DNA from 2 places in the Bradyrhizobium sp. UFLA05-89 genome. Region 1 is predicted to be linked to the other one. Evidence: riboswitches for the same ligand, from Rfam matches in the RefSeq annotation. Region 1 holds a riboswitch; the other holds the start of a gene.
What was found. Region 1 has a riboswitch for cobalamin ahead of SO139_RS10070 (TonB-dependent receptor). Riboswitches for the same ligand answer to the same signal wherever they lie in the genome.
Positions count from the first base shown of each region.

Region 2: linked by a shared signal. The riboswitch ahead of metE (5-methyltetrahydropteroyltriglutamate--homocysteine S-methyltransferase) and the one ahead of SO139_RS10070 (TonB-dependent receptor) in region 1 are both predicted to bind cobalamin.

Region 1 is NZ_JBANBA010000014.1:15,895-24,019, reverse strand. Features, by position in the region: gene prpC (bifunctional 2-methylcitrate synthase/citrate synthase) at 1-1,133, opposite strand, end outside; gene SO139_RS10090 (MmgE/PrpD family protein) at 1,176-2,693, opposite strand; gene SO139_RS10085 (acyl-CoA thioesterase) at 2,706-2,999, opposite strand; gene SO139_RS10080 (short-chain fatty acyl-CoA regulator family protein) at 3,267-4,688, shown strand; gene SO139_RS10075 (hypothetical protein) at 4,595-5,194, shown strand; cobalamin riboswitch at 5,295-5,491, shown strand; gene SO139_RS10070 (TonB-dependent receptor) at 5,607-7,862, shown strand; gene SO139_RS10065 (DUF6925 family protein) at 7,904-8,125, shown strand, end outside.
Region 2 is NZ_JBANBA010000080.1:2,062-10,186, forward strand. Features, by position in the region: gene SO139_RS31625 (TauD/TfdA dioxygenase family protein) at 273-1,196, opposite strand; cobalamin riboswitch at 1,796-2,020, shown strand; gene metE (5-methyltetrahydropteroyltriglutamate--homocysteine S-methyltransferase) at 2,127-4,451, shown strand; partial or broken gene SO139_RS31635 (transposase) at 4,474-4,617, opposite strand; gene SO139_RS31640 (hypothetical protein) at 4,739-5,035, opposite strand; gene SO139_RS31645 (avidin/streptavidin family protein) at 5,379-5,927, shown strand; gene SO139_RS31650 (MFS transporter) at 6,580-7,962, opposite strand; gene SO139_RS31655 (beta-keto acid cleavage family enzyme) at 8,029-8,125, opposite strand, start outside.

The DNA.
Region 1 (8,125 bases):
ACGAAAGTCAAATTCTCCGGACCGACATAGTTGGCGGAGGGACGGATGATCTTGTTGTCGATGCGCTGCTCGATGATATGGGCGGCCCATCCAGACGTGCGGGCGATCACGAACAGCGGCGTGAACATCGCGGTCGGCACGCCCATCATGTGGTAGGAGACGGCGCTGAACCAGTCGAGATTGGCGAACATCTTCTTGGTCTCGGCCATCACCGCCTCGATCCGGTTCGCGATCTCGAACATCTTCATTGCGCCTGCATCGCGCGACAGGCGGCGGGCGACCTCCTTGATCACCTTGTTGCGCGGATCGGCGATCGTGTAGACGGGGTGGCCGAATCCGATGACGACCTCCTTGGCCGCAATCCGCCGGCGGATGTCGGCATCGGCTTCCTCGACGTCGGCATAGCGCTTCTGCACCTCAAAGGCGACCTCGTTGGCGCCGCCGTGCTTGGGTCCGCGCAGCGCACCGATGGCGCCGGTGATGGCGGAGTACATGTCTGCGCCAGTGCCGGCGATCGAACGCGCCGTGAAGGTGGACGCGTTGAATTCGTGCTCCGCGTAGAGATTGAGCGAGGTGTGCATGGCGCGGACATGGGAGTCCGACGGCTTGCGCCCGTGCAGAAGGTGCAGGAAGTGACCGCCGATGGTCTGGTCGTCGGTCTCGACGTCAACGCGGCGGCCGTTCTGAGCGAAATGGTGCCAGTAGAGCAGCATCGAGCCGAGCGAAGCCATCAGGCGATCGGCAATGTCGCGCGCGCCCGGATGATTGTGATCGGAGGCCTCCGGCAGCACGCAGCCCAGCGTCGAGACGCCGCTGCGCATGACGTCCATCGGATGCGCCGCGGCCGGCAGCGCCTCTAGCGTCGCTCGCACGGCATTGGGCAGACCGCGCAAGCCCTTCAGCTTGGCTTTGTAGGCGGCGAGCTCGGCCGGCGTCGGCAGGCTGCCGTGCACGAGAAGATAGGCGATCTCCTCGAACTCGCAGGTTTCCGCGACGTCGAGAATGTCATAGCCGCGATAATGCAAATCGTTGCCGGTACGGCCGACGGTGCAGAGCGCCGTGTTGCCGGCGACGATGCCTGATAGTGCGACCGACTTCTTGGGCGTCGGCTTTGAAGGAGCTTCATTCGTCATGATGGCAATCCCCGAAATTGCGTGAGAGCTGTGTTGAGGGCGCTAGCAGCCGGACCAGTCGAAGATGCCGCTCGATCCTTTCGGGCCGAGTTGCGAGGCATCGACGGTGAACGTGAGTCCGACGAGGTCGACTGCTTTCAGCTCCGGCAGGCGCTCGACGAGGCCAAGGAAGCGCTCCTGCTCCTGCGGTGCGATGACGCCATCGGCGAGACTGCGGAACTTCGTGACATATTGCGGCCGGGCAAAAGGACGGGCGCCGAGCGGGTGGGCGTCGGCTACGGCCAGTTCGTCGCTGACAATCGAGCCGCCCTTCAACGTCACGACCACGCGGCCGCCGAACGCCTTCTGCTTGGGATCATGGCTGTGATAGCGCTGGGTCCATTGCGGGTCCTCGATCGTCGAGATCTTGTGCCACAAGGCGACCGTCTCGGGCCGATTAGCACGTTCGGGCGCATAGGACTTCTGGTGATGCCAGCCGCCGTCTTCGAGGGCGACGGCGAAGATGTACATGATCGAATGGTCCAGCGTCTCGCGGCTGGCCTTCGGATCCATCTTCTGCGGATCGTTGGCGCCGGTACCGATCACGTAATGCGTATGATGGCTGGTGTGGATCACGATGCTCTCGATCTTGGTGAGATCGCCGATCTTCGGACCCATGCGCCGCGCAAGATCGATCAGCGCCTGGCTCTGATACTCCGCAGAGTGTTCCTTGGTGTAGGTGTCGAGAATGGCGCGCTTCGGCTCACCCTTTTCGGGCAGTGGTACCGTGTATTGCGCCTTCGGCCCCGACAGCAGCCACGCGATAAAACCGTCTTCGCCCTCCCAGGCGGGCGAGGGCGCGCCTTCGCCGCGCATGACGCGGTCGACGGCCTCAATCGCCAACTTGCCGGCGAAGGCCGGTGCATAGGCCTTCCAGCTCGAGATTTCGCCCTTGCGTGACTGGCGCGTCGTGGTGGTGACGTGGAGCGCCTGCTGCACAGCCTGGTAGGTCGTCTCGATCGGCAGGCCCAACGCAGTGCCGATGCCGGCCGCTGCGGAGGGGCCGAGATGGGCGATGTGGTCGATCTTGTGCTCGTGCAGGCAGATGCCCTTCACCAGATTGACCTGGATCTCGTAGCCGGTCGCAAGGCCGCGGATCAGCGCGGCGCCGTCGAGGCCGCAATGCTGTGCGACCGCAAGGATCGGCGGAATGTTGTCGCCGGGATGGGAGTAGTCGGCAGCCAGGAACGTGTCGTGGAAATCGAGCTCGCGCACGGCAACGCCATTGGCCCAGGCCGCCCATTCCGGCGAGATGCGCCGCGACGGTGCGAGTCCGAACACCGTTGCGCCGGGCTTGAACGGATGAGTAACTGCCTGTGCACGTGCGCTCGCCACGGGACGGCGCGCAACCGAAGCGGCGGCCACGGCGGCGTTGTCGATGATCCGGTTTCCGATCATCTCGATCACCGCGGGCTCGACGGCGACCGGATCGGAAGCGACCTCGGCGATCTTCCAGGCGAGTTGATCGGCCCGCGCCAGATGCTCGGAGGACTTGTAGGTGCGGACGTTATGCGATTTCACGATTGGATATCCCTAGACTTGGTTTGAAGGAAGCGGAGCCACGGGCGTCGGCCGGCCGGATGTGTCGACCGCAACCATCTCGAACGAGCCTTGCATGGCGACCCGGCGAGCGCCTGTGCCAAGCGTCTCCGCGACCACTTCCACGGAGACGGTCATTGATGAGCGGCCGACGCGCTCGACCTGGGCGGTCAACTCGACGAGCTCGCCGACACGGACCGGCGCGTGGAATTGCACCTTGTCCGACGTCGCCATCACGACGGCACAGCGGGCTCGGCGCGTCGCCGCAACGAAGGCGGCCTTGCCCATCAGGCTCAAGGCATTGCCGCCGAACAGCGTGCCGTAATGATTGGCCTGCTCGGGAAGATCACCTCGACGAACCGGGTGGGCTCGTTCCGGCTGGCGATGGATTCGAGAGCGGCCTGCATCGACGGATATCCGATGACCCTTGCAACTTGGTCTTGCTATTCGCAATATCTGCAAGAGCGGCGATCGCGTACAGTACTGAAAAGGTGAAGCTTTGCGAAGCAAAGGCTGTGAATTTGCAAAGTTTGCGAAGTCCGGGGAGGGCGCCATATGAAGAAGGCATTCATGGGCGTGCGCCTGAAACGCCTGCGCGAGGAGCGCAGGTTGACGCAGCAGGCGCTCGCCTCGGCGATCGGAATTTCGCTGAGCTATCTCAACCAGCTGGAGAACAACCAGCGGCCGCTCACGATCGCCGTGCTGCTCAAGCTCAACGCTGCATTCGGCGTCGACGTTCAGTTGTTCTCGGAGGATGACGAGGCGCGGCTCATTGCCGATTTACGAGAAGCCTTGTCGGATCCGGAGATCGGCGACACGTTGTCTGCCGCCGAACTGCGAGAGCTTGCCGTCAACATGCCGGCGCTCGGGCGGGCGCTTGTCGGCATCAATCGCCGGTACCGGCAGGCGATCGAGCAGACTGCGGCGCTCGCCGCGCTGCTCGGTGAGGACCGGCAGGCCGAAACAGCGATCCTGCCTTCGACGCCTTACGAAGAGGTTCGCGATTTCTTCTATGCGCGTCACAACTACATAGCCGAACTTGATGAAGCTGCTGAGCTAATGGCCGAGGAACTCGCGCCCTCGGCAACCGTAACGCCGTCCACCCTTAGCGATCATCTGCGAAAGAGGTTCGACGTTTCGGTTGTGACCGGCGATGCGACAGACGATGTCCAGCGCCGTTTCGATCCGCAGAGCCGGACACTGCATCTTTCGCGCAGGCTCGAACCTGGACAACGTGCGTTCCAGCTCGCAACTCAGATCGCCATGCTCGGCCTCGAACAAGAGTTGAAGACGTTGGTCGAGAGCGCAGGCTTCGCCAATCAGGAGACGCGCGGGCTTGCCCGCATCGGCCTTGCCAACTACTTTGCCGGCGCGCTGCTCATGCCTTACGAGCGATTTCTTGCCGAAGCCAAGGTGCGTCGCTACGACATCGATCTCCTGGGCGAGGCATTCGGCGTCGGCTTTGAAACCATCTGTCATCGCCTCAGCACGTTGCAAAGACCTTCGTCGCGCGGCGTTCCGTTCTTCTTCATTCGCGTCGACCGTGCCGGCAACATTTCGAAACGCCAATCCGCCACCGATTTCCATTTCTCCCGGATTGGCGGCACCTGTCCGCTCTGGAATGTCTATGAGGCGTTTGCCTCTCCCGACCGTATCGTGACTCAATTTGCCCGGATGCCGGACGAACGGGCCTATCTTTGGATCGCGCGAACCGTGTCCCACAGGAGCGGCGGTTATGAATCCCTCAGCAAGACTTTCGCCGTGGCGCTCGGGTGCGACGTCAGGCACGCTGGCGAGCTCGTTTACTCCAGGGGCTTGGACATTCACGATCCTGCGTCAGCGGTCCCCATTGGCATGGGATGCAAGGTGTGCGAACGTATCAGTTGTCCGCAGCGAGCTTTTCCACCGGTCGGCCGGTCCCTGATGGTCGACGAGCGACAGTCGCTCTTTTCACCTTATGCCGCGTCCAAGCCCTGAGACGAATGCAAGACGAAGCTGTTCATTTTCGCTATCTCGATACGTCTGAAGCCGCGGTGCATATGGTCGGCTTCTATCCTTCGGTGCGCTTGACGGCCGGCAGCATCCAGAAGGCAAACCAGGCAATTCGGCTGGTCAAATCGACGTTTCGCGACGAGGTAAAGTGCGTCGTGAAGCACGTGAGATCGGGCATCGTCATCGAATGTCCTGACGTTGCCGAGCGCTCAATCCTGGATGTGTGCGAGGTCGCCGAGCAGAAGCTTGAGCGGCTGAGGATCGAGCCGCTGACTGCGAAGATGGTCGAAGAAATTCTCTCAGTCTCCGGCGCGGAGCTTCGCCGCTGGTCAAAGGACGGTCGTGTCCCAACGAGCGGCAGGGCCTATTTCAGCCAAGGCAGGAAGCAGGTCGGACTTTTTCTTTATCCTCCAGAGGCAATTCGCGAGTTGTCGTCGCGCGCCGATCAGATCACGCAATGGCGCGACGCGGATCGGATTAGCCGGCACTAAATTCCGCCTCGCCATTACATCCAGTGATGTATTTCGATCACACTGTGCAACGAACCGTAGACCATCGTCGCGAACTCGTTTGACGGGGCCAAACCCGAAACCTTACGGTTGTTGCGACGGCTCCCTTCGGGGATTAATAGGGAATGCGGTGCGGGGAGTACCCTTATGCCGCGGCTGCCCCCGCAACTGTAAGCGGTGAACCTCACGTCATTTGCCACTGGGCATCTCGGTCCCGGGAAGGCGACGGAGAGGTAACGACCCGCGAGCCAGGAGACCTGCCGTCAGCCGTGGTCACACGCGAAGGTGTCGGTCGGGGAGTAACAGACATTAGCTTCACCGGAGCAATCGATCGCTCCGCCGTAAAGCCTCGTTCGCTGTGACGTGCCACTGACGTCATACCGAGGCCTGTTGTATGTCTCCCGTTTCTGCCGCTATCCGGCGCCGCCGCGTGGCTCTGCTCGCATCAACCGTGATCGTCTCTGCTGCTCTTATTGAGGCCGGGGCGGCCCGCGCCCAGACTGTTGCAGAGCAACTACCGCCCGTGGAAGTGACCAAGTCGGACGACCCGAACCGCACGCGCGCCAGAGCGACCGGCGATGGCGAAACGACGAGGCGTCGCGCCGCGCCAAACGTCACCGCCCGTGGCACTCCGGCGGCCGATAGCACACCCCCGCCGGCGGCGGGCAACCAGACAGTCGCCAGCGGCGGAGGGATCGTCGGAGCGGCGACCACCGTTATCACCGCCGCCGACATCGCACATTCGCCGGCGCAGTCGCTCGCCGAGATCATCACGACGCAGACCCCGGGTGCCCAGATCACGACGCTTTACGGCGGCCCGGTGGCGGCCAAGACTAGCGTCGACCTGCGCGGCTTCGGCGCTTTCGCCACGGCAAATACGCTGGTCCTGATCAACGGGCGGCGGCTGAACGACATCGACATGGCGCAGGTGGATCTCTCCACCATCCCGCTCAATTCCATCGAGCGCATCGAGATCACGCGCGGCAATTCCGGCGCAGTGCTTTACGGCGACAATGCGGTTGGCGGCGTCATCAATATCATCACCAAAAACGGTGTTAGCGGGCCACCCGTCACGGCGCGCATCGAAGCCGGATTCGGTTCGTTCAACACCAGGCTCGGCAACGTTTCGACCTCGCTCACCTCTGGTCCCTGGTCGACCTCGTTTTACGGCAATGTCGTCAAGACCGACGGCTACCGCGATAACAATCGCTACTCCCAGGAAAACGGCGTCGGCAATCTGAACTACTCGACGCCCGATCTGACGGCGTTTCTCACCGTCACGGGTGACAACCAGGAACTGAGGTTGCCGGGCGGCCGCCTCGTCGATCCGTCGATCGGGCTCGACCAACTCGCAACGGATCGAAGAGGCACCAGCACGCCCTTCGACTACGCCAACCAGCAGGGCTGGAGTGCGACCGCAGGTTTCACGAAGACACTCGTCAACGGCGTTGATCTGATTGTCGACGGCGGCGTGCGCGACAAGAAGCAGCAGAGCGCATTTTTCTCCAGTCCAACGCCGGTGCCGGCTCTCTTCACCTCGACCTATCTCGAAGCCAATCTGACGACGTGGTCGATCACGCCGCGACTGAGCGTGAAGAGCCTGCTGTTCGGCATGCCCTCGCAGTTGCTGACCGGTATCGACTACTATGATGCGAGCTACCAACAGGATCGCGGCGCCGGCCAGGGCCTGGCACCGTGGCACAATTACGACCTCAGGCAACAGACGGTTGCCGGCTACTTCCAGCATACGCTGGGTGTCACGCCGACGACCGACGTCTCCTACGGCGCGCGCGTGCAGAACGTCAACTTGTCGGCGCGTGACAATTTCGATCCTACAGCTCCGTTCAACGCCGACATCGGCGCGCTGCCGCTCAATAGCAGCGAAACCCAATATGCGCTGCACCTCGGTGTCGAGCAGCGTCTCAACGACGTGTTTACTTTGTTCGGCCGAGGCGCGCGTGCATTTCGGACGCCTGATGTCGACGAGCGGGTGTCATCGGGGCCTTCGTTCGATCCCGTGACGTTTGCGTCGATCCCGCAAACATTCCAGCTCAAGACTCAGACATCACAGGATGTCGAGGGCGGTCTGCGCATCAAGGCTGGCGGACTGCAAATGCAGAGCAGCCTTTATCTGATGGACCTCACCAATGAGATCCATTTCAACCCAGTGCTTTTCTACAACGTCAATCTCGATCCGACCCGCCGCTACGGCTCCGAGACCAGTCTCTCTGTCCGCATCAACGACGCGCTGCTATTGCGTTCAGGCATGGCGGTTACTCGTGCGGTCTTCCGCGAAGGGATTTGGGCGGGCAATGACGTGCCGCTGGTGTCGCGCTACACCGCGAATGTTGGCGTCACCTGGAACATCTGGCAGAATTACGTCGTGTTCGATGCCACCGCGCGCTTCTGGAGCGAGCGGCGGATGGATAACGACCAGGCCGGAACCCAAAAGCCAATTCCTGCCAATGGCACGATCGATCTCAAGCTCAGCGGACAGTATGAGCGCTATTTTTGGTCCTTCACCGTCAACAATGTGCTCAACGCGCTCTATTACGACTATGCGATCGCGAGTACCTTCACCGACGGGCGGTTCAGCGCCTATCCGCTTCCCGGCCGCACCTATCTCTTGAAGGCTGGCGCGACTTTCTAGTCTAAGGGCCGCGCCAGAGGTCGCGCGGCGAGGGATCTCGGATGACGGCAGCCGGAGTGATGGACGTCCTTGCCGGTCAGCTTGCTGACGTTGAGGCGGGCTGGAGTGTGGGCACTTTCGGGGCGATCGCCGAGTTCACACGCGATCAGGCCGAGCCGGCCGATCTGCGTTGCGACGAGGCGATGATCAGTATCGTCACGGACAAGGGCGGGATTCAAATCCTGTCAACGCCAAAGCTGCGCCTGTTCGCCTCGGAATCGCCG
Region 2 (8,125 bases), on a different contig from region 1:
ACCGCGCTCGCCCACGCTTCTCAAGGTTAGACGCGGCTGTCGGGAGGCACTTTCAAAGCGGCAAGCCGCCATTGCTGATGGGGACGACGGCATCTTGCGACAAAGCCGATATGGCCTCACAAGAACCGGCCCTGCTTTTGATTTGAAAGCGCGGGCCGCTCGAAGACATCGTGGAAATGCGATAACGAAGCAAGCCGAATGCTGCATGCAGCAAATTGGCGAACAAAGGTAGGGTGTGCATCGACCGGATCGCGGCCAATCTTGTGAAGGCGCTAGGCGACCTTCGGTTCCTTGGCTGCCTTGATGCGTGTTACGCTGCTCTGACCATCGATGCTGACGGGTACTTCACCGGCGACGGTGGCGCGACGAACGAGGCGATGCTGATCGCCGTAATCGTTCACCGCGTAATGCTGTGTAGCCCGATTGTCCCAGATCGCTATATCGCCTTCCCTCCAGCTCCAGCGGACGGTATTTTCGAGAGCCGTGATATGAGACTGAAAGACATCAAACAGCTTCTGGCCGTCGTATTTTGGGATACCAACGAAATTTTGCACCAGAGCGCCGAGCACCAGTGTGCGTTCGCCGGTCTCGGGGTGCACGCGCACCACAGGATGGTCAGTCTGATAGATCGTTCTAGTAAAGACTTCGTCCAAGTGCTTTTTGTCGAGCTCGCTGACACGGTCCAGTATAGCGTAGTCAAAGGAGTTGCTGTGAACGGCCCAAAGCTTGTCTGCAAGCCGCTGCAACGGCGGTGCTAGGTCGAGGTAGGCCGCAACGGTGTTTGACCAGGCTGTGTCGCCACCGAAGGGTGGTATTACAACGCCTCGTAGCACCGCAATTTTGGGGTAGGCATCGACGAAGGTTCCATCGGTGTGCCACAAGTCGGCCCGGCTACCGGCGCGGGCAGAGTCAAGCTCGATGATCGACGTCGTTCCCTTTATGGCACCGAGCGTTGGATGAGGTGCCAGACTTCCAAAACGAAGTGTAAAGCGCTCCTGCTCAGCATCGTCGAGATGACCCTGGTCGCGGAAGAAAATAACCTTGTGCTCCAGCAGCAGCTCATTGATCGCGGCGATCGTCTGGTCCGGCAAGTCTCCCGACAGCTTGACGTTTCGGATCTCTGCGCCGATGCGCGCTGCGCGTTTGACGATGTCGGCACGAGGAATGATGCTATCCGACGATACGGCTGCATCCATGGTGACACTCTCCAATTTGCAGGTTGTTCGCCAGACCAAGCTATTCAACTGCGGCAGGAGTCGACGAACGCTAAATTGCGGACCGCATAGCGGAAATCCGCCACAATGCGTGACAACAGCGACGAGCTCTTCTTGTGCTCTTGAGGCGACCTCGTAAAATTGACCGGGTCTGTCAGTTCGATCAATTCCTAGTATTGGTAGTTGACCGATCCAAAATGCCTTGCACTTCGCTGGGACGTTGATGCAGATGTTGCAGTTCGGCGCCGACGAACAAGAAAACCGTCCGCGTTGGAATCGACAACGACGCTCCTCAAGGTCTCGTTGGCCGAGATCTATTTTGCTTCCTTCGTACTGTTCGATCGATGGCGATCTTGACGGCGGCGGAGGTCGACGCCATGAAGGTATAAGACGCACTTTACGACGCACTCGCACGTGTTAGGCGCGAGCTCGTCGAGCAGATCCTGCCGCGTGAAGCTTTGCGCGACGATTGCTCCGGACAGATGCGAAGGGCTCGATGCTTTCTTCGTTAAGACAGACCTGCCCGGCCAGAAGCCGCAGCAAAGGTAATCCGCAGAGGTTGACGTTACCCCTCTGGTGCAGATAATCGAAGTTGTCGAGGTTCTCCAGATCTCTCTTGATCTGGAGCTAAGAGGGAAGCCGGTGCGTCCTCGATCCGTTCAGGATTGAATCAATGCCGGCGCTGCCCCCGCAACTGTAAGCGGCGAGCCCGCATCCATACGTGTCACTGAAGCAGGCGCTTCGGGAAGGCCGGATGCAGGCGATGACTCGCGAGCCAGGAGACCTGCCCCGACAACATAATCGACCACGGGCGGGGTGTCCGGTGGTACGCCAAGCAGTAGGGCGCTTTCGCGGCCCTCCTGCCTGCGTCTCCGCCATAGCCTTTGCTCCAACCACAATGGGGTTAAAGCTATGTCTCTTCCCTCACTTCCTGTCGCAACCCTCGGCATGCCACGTATCGGGCCACGCCGCGAACTCAAACTGGCGCTCGAAGGCTACTGGGAGGGCAAGATCAACGACCGGCAGCTTCTTGAAGCTGCGGCCGGCCTTCGTGTCGCTAACTGGGCACGGCAGAATTCGCTTGGCGTCACCGTCATCCCATCGAATGATTTCTCACTCTATGACCAGGTTCTCGACACGAGCGTCATGGTTGGCGCGATTCCTAAAGCGTACGGCTGGGAGGACGGTCCGGTCTCGCTGACAACCTATTTCGCCATGGCACGGGGCTCGCAAGACCAGGAGCACGACGGTCAAGCCCATCATGGCCATGGCGCCGCTGCGCAGGAAATGACCAAGTGGTTCGATACCAATTACCACTACATGGTGCCCGAATTCCATAAAGGTCAGACCTTCAGGCTTTCCTCCCGTAAGCCGATCGAGGAATATGAGGAGGCGAAAGCCCTTGGCTATCAAACACGGCCTGTCCTGATCGGACCAGTCACCTTCCTTAAGCTCGGCAAGAGCGCCGACTTGGCGTTTGATCCGATTTCGCTGCTCGATAGCCTCGTTCCGGTCTATGTCGAGGTCCTCCAAGAACTGGCGAAACGTGGAGCCGAGTGGGTCCAGCTTGACGAGCCCTGCTTGGTGCTCGATCTGGACGAGACCACACGAAGCGCGCTGCAGCGTGTCTATCGGCGTTTCGCCAAGGAGGTGCCCGGCATCAAGATCATGCTTGCCACTTATTTCGGTGCAATTGGCGACAATCTGGCGACAGCTCTGGGGCTGCCAGTCGCCGGATTGCACGTCGATCTGGTGCGCGCTCCTCAACAATTGAGCCAGATTGAACCCGGCGCCCGCGCGGACCTCGTGATTTCACTCGGCATCATCGATGGCCGCAACGTGTGGCGCTCCGACCTGTCGGCACTCGTGGAGCGGTTCAGGCCCGTCATTGCAACGTTCGGCAAGGATCGCGTGCAGCTGGCGCCGTCCTGCTCACTCCTTCATGTCCCAATCGACCTTGAGCTGGAGACCGATCTCGATTCTGACGTAAAGAGCTGGCTTGCCTTCTCGGTTCAGAAGATCGGCGAGCTCGCGACCTTGGCAAAAGCGCTCGCGGTCGACGGAAAGGTCGTTGCCGCCGCGTTTGCCGAATCGGACTTTGCGGCGACGGCCCGCCGAGCTTCGCCAAAGATCCATGACACGGCCGTTGCCCAGCGTACGGCGGCGATTGATGCGGTTATGCGCCGCCGCAATAGCGCTTTTGAGAGCCGCGCCGAGGTTCAGCGCAAGCGTTTCGGCCTGCCGCTTTTCCCAACGACCACGATCGGGTCGTTCCCGCAGACGGCAGAAGTCCGCACTGCTCGCGCCGCGCGTGCCAAGGGAAAGTTAACAGACGCGCAATATGAACAGTTCCTGAAGGATGAAACGGCTCGCGCCGTCCGATGGCAGGAAGACATCGGACTCGACGTGCTCGTACACGGCGAGTTCGAGCGCAACGATATGGTCCAGTATTTCGCTGAGCAGCTCTCCGGGTTCCTATTTACTAAGCACGGCTGGGTGCAATCTTATGGCTCCCGTTACGTTCGCCCTCCGATCTTATTCGGCGATGTCTCCCGGTCGAAGGCGATGACCGTCGAATGGTGGAGCTACGCGCAATCGCTGACCAGGAAGCCTATGAAGGCCATGCTTACGGGGCCGGTGACGATCCTGAATTGGTCGTTCGTCCGTGACGACATTCCGCGCAGCGAGGCCTGCCGTCAGATCGCGCTCGCGATCCGGGACGAGGTCGCCGACCTCGAAAAGGCGGGCGCGACCATGATCCAAATCGATGAGGCAGCGCTACGCGAAGGTTTGCCGCTCCGTCGATCCGACTGGAAGGCCTATCTCGACTGGGCCGTGGAGAGCTTCCGCATCTGCTCCTCTGGTGTTGCCGACGCAACGCAGATCCATACCCATATGTGCTATTCGGAGTTCAATGCCATCATTGATGGAATCGCCGCGATGGACGCTGATGTCATCTCGATCGAAACCTCCCGTTCTAAGATGGAACTGCTCGATGCATTCACCGCCTTCAAATACCCGAACGACATCGGCCCCGGCGTCTATGACATCCACTCGCCGCGCGTGCCCGAAGCCACTGAGATGAAGGATCTCATCGCGCTGGCCCGCCAACGGCTGTCGGACTCACAGCTCTGGATCAATCCGGATTGCGGTCTGAAGACTCGTCAATGGGAGGAAGTCCGTCCGGCGCTCATCAACATGGTTGCAGCGGCCCGCGAACTACGCGAGGCGGGCTGACGACAGCGTGACCTTGCGCCTGCAACAGCTCCTGCAGCAGCTTCTCCGGCGGGATTGGCGGCCGTCCAATCGACGAATAGAGCGCGACACACTCGCGCTCAAGCGCCGAACGCGGCTCGTTCACCATCGTCCGGGTTGCTTGCAGCGGATGATCACGTTGCCCTCGCCCAGCTTTTACTGTCTCGACGGGTAAGCCTGACTACTTCCATGGACATCGACGAAGACGGGCCTTTTCTTGCTAGACGGCGCTCAACGGAAATTAGTTGCCACTCCGCGCGCACGAACAATTATAGATCAGATTGTATATTCGCTAAAACGTCGCCGGCCACGATTTCGGGGTCTCCAAGCTCAAGGTCATGCAGGCTCGCTTGAACAAACTCCAACACCTTGTGATTGGCCGCAATGGCGCTTTCGCGATCCTCGAAGATCATAACAGCGACACAGATACCTTCGCCTGCATCCAACACGTAGTAAGATCTGAAACCATGCGCTTCCCTTAGGATCTGACCGATACCGCTTTTGGCGCGGCGAGCAGCATCCGCAACCGAACGAACTTTGAGGTACTTGCGAATGACCATGTACATCGAAGCGCCTCGACTTTCAGTTCCACCTCACCCATCAAAGCCCATCGAGCCGCGCTTGGACGAGCTCCCACTCCCGCTGTGGCCACAACGCCCGCCCCAAAGGGCCTGCGCTAGGGATTGTTAGTGGGCGACTGAGAGTGAGCCGACCCGCCTCGTTGCCGTACATGATGGCCCAGAGCTGCGGACAGCTCAACCAAAGCCGGCCGGTTACGTGTCAGCCGCTCGCAACTGAAGAACCCCATCATTCTGCCTCACAGAACTAAAATTCCAGACGTTGATCACAACTCAACCTGTTAGCGCTATCACAATCTACTACCCGTTTAAATTGCCAACGTAAAGTTTTATGATTGAGCCGCTCCGCTACTGGAGCGATATGGAGTCGGAAATGTCTCAAGCAAAGTGGAAATTGACGAACTGGATGGCCGCGGCCTGCCTAGGCCTGTTCCTGGCGGCGCCTGCATCGGCGCAGCCGATCTGGACCTGGACCAACCAATACGGCTCGACTCTGGCGGTTGACAATTATAATGCCAACACAGGTGCGATTTCCGGCACTTACACCAACAATGCGAGCAATAGCTGCGATGAAGGTGCCCCTCAGGCGATGACGGGCTGGCTTGCGCGGTCTAATAGTGGCACGGCGATCAGCTTTTCGGTGAATTTTGCGGGCTGCGGGTCGACAACCGTATGGACGGGCCAGCTGAACACTGCATCGGGATTTCAGGGGCTCTGGCTACTTTCACTCGCCGAACCGGTGATCTGGAATGGCATCAGCGCAGGCGCGGACACTTTCACCTTCGCAAGCGGCGACAAATCGAAATTGCTGTCCGCCGTCGGAGAGACGGCCAAGAGCGGTTCAGGCGAGAAGCTCTCGAATACAAAGAATCGCAAATGACCTGATCTGCCACGTGGCGAAGGAAGGAATGCCAAAACCCTGATCTTTCCCGCCCTCCTCTGCGCCGACGTTCGCTCTGGCTCAACCACGCATTTGGTATGGATCTCGAGATCGAAGTCTTGCCGAGCCTGAATGCCTGAACTGTTCAGGCTCGGCTTTATTCATTGGAGATACGCGCCGACTGAGCGTATCGTAGATCCAATGTGCGAACTAGTCTGCGAGAAATGGATCATTGGTTGCAGCTCAAACCGCCACCAATTAGCAAGACGCAGGAGCTGGCCGCATCTGAATTTCCGTCCCAATCTAAAGTTTCCAGATTGCAATACGTTCGCTTGCATCGGGAGCGGGCATCGAGATCGCCTTCAAATTCGCGAGTCGCCAGGATCGAGTTGCGTCAGAGGACGCTCGGTCCAAAAGCCGGTCAAGCCCAGACGGTCATAGCAAGAGCGTTCCACCAAATAGAATGAATTCATGTGCCTAGCGGTTCGTTGCCGGCACGCCATTCTTTGCCACCGATATGTCCTCGATCAGTTTACCACTCCCATCAACGTAGGCGATCCAGGATTCGCGTGCGATCTCATTCAGCGGGTCCTTCACCGCAGACACCGCATTTCGGTACACTTTAACGGGAAAGTCCTCTATAGGCGCTCGGTCAGCGAGCAACGTCAGTATGGTACAGGACCACCAGTCTAAGGCTGCCGGCGATGCCCGTTGCAACAATTAGCACGATTGCCATTGCGACCAAGCCAATGTCAAAGGATCCCGTCCTATCCTTAAGGAAGCCGACCATGTATGGGCCAACGAAGGCTCCAAAAGCACCAATGGAATTGATGAATGCGATGCCTCCGGCGGCAGCGGCGCCAGTAAGGAAACTCTGCGGGATCGTGTAGAGGATTGTTCGTGCCGAGATCGTTCCGATCAGAGCGAGCGTCATGCATATGAGCGCCGGCACGAGCGAGGTGAGTACGACCGAAAAGACGAGTCCGGTGGCGCCGAGCATCAATGCGGCGATCAGATTATAGATTTTTTGCCCCTTACGATCGACAAGGCGCGCCCAGAGCAACATGCCTATTGTCACAAATAAATAGGGCACTGCCGAGAGCCAACCGACCTGCATATTGCTCAAGTTGCGGCTCTTTAGGATCAGAGGGAGCCACATACCGATCCCATAAGTGCCGATCGTGAAAGCGAAGGTAATGCCCGTCAACATCAGCACGCGGACGTCCTTCATCGCCGCCAACAGATCCTTTTTGACCTTGCTGTACTTCTCCCTTGCGAGTTCATCCAGCAGCGCGTCCCGCTCTCGGGGCGTCAGCCACGAGGCCCTGTCAGGCGTGTCGGCTAGCAGAACGAGACATAGGACTCCGAGCAGACAGGCCGGAAGACCTTCGATCAGGAACATCCACTGCCAGCCGGCCAATCCCCACACTCCATCCATTCCCAATAGCGAAGCCGATAGTGGATTGCCGATCAACGAAGACAGCGGTGTTGCTGCCATGAACCAGGCGAGGACGCCTGTCCGCGATCGCTCTGGAAACCAGATGGAAATGTACCAGATGACACCGGGGAAAAAGCCTGATTCGAACACTCCTAGTAGGAAACGGATCCCGTAGAAGCTGTATGGTCCGACGGCGAATGCCGTCGCCGCGGCTGCAAGACCCCAGGTTATCATGATGCGGGCGAGCCAACGGCGCGCACCGAAGCGGTACATCATCATGTTGCTGGGAACTTCCAGCAGGCAGTAACTAAAGAAGAGCATCCCGGCACCCCAGCCGAACTGGGCGGCACTTAAGCCGATGGCTTCGTTCATCTGCAGCGCAGCGATGCCGACGCTGGTCCGGTCGAGGTCGTTGACGAAATAACCCAGGCCCAAAAGTGGCACGAGCCGCCGCGTGTTCTTGCTGACAGCGCTCGCGACCAAACCAGACCTTGCCTCGTCATGACACTGGGGGGCAGCGGCGTCCAACAATTCGTTCTGCTCCTGCAATTGGTCACTGACCAGACGCCGATTCTTGCTTAGGTGCTTGAGCTGCACGGCGAAATCAGCCCAAAACTTTGGGAATCACTGCCGCAATCGAGAGCATCGGATCGGCTATCCGCGCTATTTGCGTGGCGCGAGCCCAAGCATTGCCCGAGCTTCCACTGCGGTGGCGGGCTCGTACCCAAGTTCTCGGATAATCCTAACCGTCTTCTCGACC